2 linked regions of the Pontimicrobium sp. SW4 genome follow. Each later gene encodes a partner of the first gene's protein in a complex. Links are inferred from orthologs where the notes say so. Each region holds a gene or a part of one and is shown in the gene's direction. Other genes may lie near its edges.

Region 1 (3,146 bases):
AAGAATGTGTAACTCATGCTTTAGAGAATAATATTACTATACAAAGAGGAGAAAACACGTTATTGATTAATGAGGAAGATATTAAAGGAGCAAAAGGTAATTTCTTGCCATCAGTTGGTGCAAATATGTCTCAAGGCCTTAGTTTTGGTCAGCAAGAACTATTCCCTGGATCGTTTGTTAATAGAACGAGTCACTCTACAAGCATGAGTGTAAGTGTTTCTCAAAACATTTTTAATGGTTTTAGAACTATCAATTTATATAAACAAGCACAATTAAATTTAGAAACTAATCAATTGGAGTTAAATAGAATAAGAGACGACATATCTCTTAATGTAGCAAACTCTTATCTAAATGTGTTGTTTAATAAAGAAAGACTAGAAACAGCAAGAGCTCAGTACGATTTTTCGAGTAAACAATTACAACAAGTTAAAGATCTTGTTGATGCTGGAGTGCAACCTCGTGCAAATATATATGATGCTGAAGCTACTTTGAGTGGTGATGAACAAAGTGTAACAGTTGCCGAAAACAACTATACTATGTCATTATTAAATTTATCTCAATTGCTTCAAGTACCCTTTGAAGGATTTAATGTTGAAATTATAGAAATAGATACGCCTTCGGCTGAAATTATGTATAACGATATTAAGCCTATTTTAAACTATGCTTTTGAGAACAGAAATGAAATTAAAGTAGCTGAAAAGAATATAGAAAATGCAGAATTAAGCACTGAAATTTCTAAAAGTGGATTTATGCCAAACGTAAGTGCAAGTTATGGACTTGGTACTAATGCATTTTACACTAACCTAAGTAGTACTGAAGAAAGTTTTTTTAATCAATTAAACGATAATAAAGGACATAGTTTTAGATTAAGCGTTAATATTCCAATCTTTTCAAGATTCCAAAATAAAACGGCAGTTGCTAAATCAAAAATTAGACAAGAGAACTCAAAATTAGATTTAGATCAAGCAAAATTAACTTTAGAGTCTAATATTCAAAGAGCCTTTACAGATGCACAGGCTGCGCTTAAAACGTATGTTGCTGCACAAAAATCATTAGAAGCACAAAATTTATCTTTCTCTAATACACAAGAGCGATATAATTTAGGTAATATGAATGCTTTTGAATTAGAACAAGCGAGAATTAGATTAATTAATGCTGAATCGTCATTAATTAATGCAAAGTATGATTTTGTTTTCAAAACAAAAGTGTTAGACTTTTTCCTTGGGAAAACAATAGTTTTATAAGGTTGGCTTACATACTTAACATAGAAACCGCAACGACAAATTGTTCAGTCTCTCTTTCAAACAAAGGAGAGACTGTTATTTTAAAAGAAGATTACAATAATAATTACTCGCATGCCGAAAGATTACATGTCTATATTGATGAAGTGTTAAACGAAGCTAATATATCATTAAGCGATTTAGAAGCTATAGCCATTAGTAAAGGCCCTGGATCTTATACAGGACTTCGTATTGGTGTTTCGGCAGCTAAGGGACTTTGTTTTGCTTTAGATGTCCCTTTGATTTCAATTCCAACTTTAGAATCTTTAGCGCATCAAATAAAAACTGAATCAGGAGGTGTAATAGTTCCAATGTTGGATGCTAGACGTATGGAAGTATATTCAGCGGTTTTTGATGTTAACCATAATCAAATTAGGGAAACAGAAGCTCAAATACTTGATGAAAATTCTTTTATGGAGTATTTAGAAATAGGAAAAGTATATTTTATAGGTAATGGAGCTGCTAAAACAAAAGAGCTAATAAAACATGTCAATGCTGTTTTTGTTGAGGATAAATTGCCTTCGGCAAATGAATTGAGTCAATTAGCTTACCAGAAGTATAAAAAAAGCGACATCGAAGATGTCGCCTATTTTGAACCTTATTATTTAAAAGATTTTATTGCTATTAAGCCTAAATCTTAATTTTCCTTATGTATTTCAACTTGATGAGGGTATGGAATTTCAATACCTGCAGCATCTAAGGCTTCTTTAGTTTGTTCTGTGACACCAAAGTACACATCCCAGTAATGTTCAGACTTACACCAAGGTCTTACAGCAAAATTTACAGAACTGTCAGCTAATTCAGAAACATTTACAGTTGGTTTAGGATCTTCTAAAACTAACGGATTTGAGGTAAGAACATTCATTAGTACATCTTTAGTTTTCTTAATATCCGAATCGTATCCAACACCGAAAGTTAAATCCACACGACGTGTCCCCTCAGTTGTATAATTAATGATATTTCCGTTAGATAAAGCACCATTTGGGATGATAATCTCTCTATTTGAGAGTCCAGTAAGTTTGGTAGTAAAAATTTCTATTTCCTTAACCACACCAACTTCGCCTTGAGCCTCAATAAGATCGCCAATTTTTATAGGTTTAAATATCATTAGTAAAACACCTCCAGCAAAATTGCCCAAGCTTCCTTGTAATGCCATCCCAATTGCTAAACCAGCCGCTGCTAAAATCGCCGCAAAAGATGTTGTTTCAACACCTAATTGACCTAAAATAGCAATTATTAATAGGATTTTTAAAACCCAACTGATGAGGTTTAATAGAAATTTTTGAAGACTTTCATCATAATCACGTTTAGACATTATTTTTTTAATGCCTTTCATTATTTTTTTAATAACCCAAGAACCAATAATCCATATTATGATGGCTCCAATTACTTTAATACCATAAACCGAAGCAAAGTCTATTAATTTTTCTAAGATGTTTTCAAAATTCATTTAATCTGATTTTTTTTGTTAATTGTTGATTAGAATTATTGTAAGTGCTAAAATAGCAGGAATGCTTTGCACAAAAAACAAACGAATGTTCTTTGTTGAGTAAGACCCATAAATTCCTGCAATAGTCACAAAAATAAGAAACAAAATAGAAGTGCTCATGTTGTCAACAATTAAACTATAAATTAACCCAGCTGCTAAAAACCCATTATATAAACCTTGATTTGCAGCTAAGACCTTTGTGTCTTCAGCAAATTCTTTAGATTTTAATCCAAAGGTTTTTATGCCTTTTGGTTTAGCCCAAAGAAACATTTCTAAAATCAGGAAGTAAATATGTTCGATTGCTACGATACATATTAAAACTATAATTAGAGTATCCATTTTGAAAAAGTTATTTAATTAAATCAATTGCCTGGTCA
Region 2 (3,158 bases), 1.2 Mb from region 1 along the record:
TACTCCGTCTACTATAGTGTTTCTAGAGTTACTAAATTCTAAATTACTTGCAGTTAGATTATTTAAAGTACCGAATAAATTTACATTTAAATTCGCTTTTTGATTGTTTCCAAATTCGTCGTAAAATATATTTAAATCACTTAAAGTAATCTCGGAATCTTCAAAAGTTGCAGTAAGCTTTACTTTGTCTACAAAGTATTGTAAATCTTCTCTTTCGTACTCGAATTTTAAATTACCCTTTAAAGTAGAATTAGGTGTTTTTATTTGAAGAAAATCAAAGGTCATATCCTGCAAAGTATAACCAAAATTTGTAGTCATATTGGTTATCTGTAATCCTCTATTGTCAACAAATCCAAGCTTGTTTATTCTTGCACTCACATCTGGCCCTAATATTAAAAAATCGGTTGCATTAATATTTAAGTCCTTAAATGTAAGTACATTACTTTCTTCTTTATTTTCATCAACCAGCCTAAACTCACTATTAATTATTGACACATCACTTGATGATAGTAGGAAATCGCTTTTTTCTCTACTTGGAGAATCTTCATCAAACTTAGCCACAAAAATATCTAAGTTGGTATCTTCTTCTCCTTTGTAGGTTTTAAGATTAAACACCATCCCTTCTATATCTATGTCTCCAAAAGTAAGCTTGTTGTTGTATAGCTTTCTAAAACTTATTATAGCAGTATTTAACTCTTTAATACTTATAAGTGTATCTTTTTTATAATCTTGAATGTAGATGTTTTTTAGTTCTACATCTCCGTTAAATTGAAGACCTACCTTTTCAATATTTATATTCGTTCCAAAATCTTCGTTTAGAGTTTTTGTAGCATATTTACCCAACCGAGTTTGAACTGCAGGAATAGATAACAATAGCACCAAAATGATGAACAATAGCAAAAAGATTGCTATAATTTTTAACGCTATTTTAAGTGCTTTTTTAATGTTGTAGTAAAGTTATGAATTTTGATTCTAAACCCTAATTTAAAACTAGCTTTAAACTTATCAATTTTTAAGGCTATTTTTAACTATTAGCTCTTTATTTTTTTATTTATTTGTATATACGTTAAAAGAAAAAAATACAGACGTTTATCTAATTACAAAATAAGCAATTATTATGCCTAAAACTTCTTAATGACATCACAAAATATTTACATATTAGGAATTGAGTCATCATGCGACGATACAGCCGCTTCTGTTATACACAACGGAAGCATTTTAAGCAATGTTGTTGCTAACCAGAAAATACATCAAGAATATGGTGGTGTTGTGCCTGAATTAGCATCTAGAGCTCACCAACAAAACATTGTTCCTGTCGTGCATCAAGCGCTTGAAAAAGCTGGAATTACAAAAGAACAACTTAATGCTATTGCGTTTACAAGAGGTCCAGGATTAATGGGTTCTTTACTGGTTGGAACATCATTTGCTAAATCACTTGCTTATGGATTAAACATTCCGCTAATAGATGTCAACCACATGCAAGCACATATTTTGGCACATTTTATTGATGAAGAAGGTTTCGACAAACCAGAATTTCCGTTTTTAGCAATGACTATTTCTGGCGGACATACACAAATAGTAAAAGTGAACCACTATTTTGATATGGAAGTCATTGGAGAAACGATTGATGACGCTGTTGGTGAAGCTTATGATAAAAGTGGAAAGGTACTTGGCCTTGGTTATCCAGCTGGTCCAGAAATGGATAAACGTGCACAACAAGGAAACCCTAAGGCTTTTAAATTCACCAAACCCAAAGTTGATGGTTTAAATTTTAGTTTTTCAGGATTAAAAACAGCCATACTCTATTTTATACAGCGTGAAACCAAAGAGAATCCAGATTTTATAAAGGAAAATCTAAATGATATTTGTGCTTCTATACAATACACTATTATTGGTATTTTAATTGATAAACTAAAACTTGCCACTAAACAAACTGGAATTAAGCAAATAGCTATTGGTGGTGGAGTATCTGCTAACTCTGGGATACGAAAAGCATTAAAAGATGGTGAGCAAAAATTTGGTTGGAAAACCTATGTACCAAAGTTTGAATTCACCACAGATAATGCCGCTATGATAGCCATTGTTGGGTATTTAAAATATCTAGAAGAAGATTTTGCAGAACAAAATATTACTGCTTCTGCAAGATTGAAAATATAGGTTTATGTTTAAAGGAAAGAGTTATTATTTACTGTTTTTTGTTGGTATTATTTCCTTTATTTTAGGACTTATAACAATAAAAGACAAATCAGCTTCTTTAGAATTTAGTATTTATGACACCTACTATATCGTACATGTCTTCTACGTTACTACAATATTGGCATTATTGTATTTGATCCCCGGAATCATCTATCTGCTTACTTCAAACAAGAAGTTTAAACTAATTAAATCATTGGTTAAATTACATTCATATATTGCTAGTATCGCTTTTTTTTTATATTTTTTATGTATGGCTGTATTAGAAGATGATTCACAGTTAAGTAATGGCGAGTTTAATTATAATTCTATACTAAATACTCTCTTAATCATAATTTTTTCGTCCTTTTTCTTTGCAAAATTTCTTTTCATTATCAACATACTTCTTAGTACTTTTAAGTACTTTAAAAGAAAATCATAATGTCATTACGAGGAATGAAATGACGTGGTAATCTGTTAAATTCAAAAGATTGCTTCATTATATTCGCAATGACACAAATGTTTTTATATTTGAATCATGCAACTATTTTACAATCCAGATATCAACGAAAACACCTCTCAGTTCACTTTTCCAAAAGATGAAAGCAGGCATATTGCCAAAGTGTTACGCAAAAAAACTGGAGATACGCTTTGCATCACCAATGGTAATGGTTGGCTATTTGAAGCAGAAATTGAAATGGTCGATTTAAAAAATTGTATGGTAACTATTGTTTCAAAGACTTATAAAGAACCAAAATCATATAAAGTACATATAGCAGTAGCTCCAACAAAAATGAACGACCGCTACGAATGGTTTCTAGAAAAAGCTAGCGAAATTGGAATCGACAGCATCACTCCTATTATTTGCGACCATAGCGAACGTAAAGTTATTAAACCAGAGCGTTTTGAGAAGATATTACAATCTGCCATGAAACAATCATTACACTATTATTTACCTAAGTTGAATAATGCTATCTCCTTTACAG

Evidence for each region.
Region 2: the proteins of tsaB (region 1) and tsaD are in contact, whole or in part, in a solved structure (PDB 4WQ4), measured with the Escherichia coli proteins. The link is inferred for Pontimicrobium sp. SW4 from one-to-one orthologs.

The regions. Positions count from the first base shown.
Region 1 is NZ_CP157199.1:2,781,940-2,785,085, reverse strand. Bases 281-3,083 are described here. They hold tsaB (tRNA (adenosine(37)-N6)-threonylcarbamoyltransferase complex dimerization subunit type 1 TsaB), read left to right. Parts: upstream 281-1,246; coding sequence 1,247-1,921; downstream 1,922-3,083. Other genes in these bases: ABGB03_RS12870 (DUF1304 domain-containing protein), read right to left, coding at 2,749-3,083; ABGB03_RS12875 (mechanosensitive ion channel domain-containing protein), read right to left, coding at 1,918-2,730; ABGB03_RS12885 (TolC family protein), read left to right, coding at 281-1,244. Outside these bases: more of ABGB03_RS12885, read left to right, coding at 1-280; more of ABGB03_RS12870, read right to left, coding at 3,084-3,108; ABGB03_RS12865 (thioredoxin domain-containing protein), read right to left, coding at 3,119-3,146. UniProt on the Escherichia coli protein: Required for the formation of a threonylcarbamoyl group on adenosine at position 37 (t(6)A37) in tRNAs that read codons beginning with adenine.
Region 2 is NZ_CP157199.1:1,607,451-1,610,608, forward strand. The notes cover bases 331-3,145. They hold tsaD (tRNA (adenosine(37)-N6)-threonylcarbamoyltransferase complex transferase subunit TsaD), read left to right. Parts: upstream 331-1,134; coding sequence 1,135-2,157; downstream 2,158-3,145. Other genes in these bases: ABGB03_RS07565 (translocation/assembly module TamB domain-containing protein), read right to left, coding at 331-900; ABGB03_RS07575 (16S rRNA (uracil(1498)-N(3))-methyltransferase), read left to right, coding at 2,711-3,145. Also shown: more of ABGB03_RS07565, read right to left, coding at 1-330; more of ABGB03_RS07575, read left to right, coding at 3,146-3,158.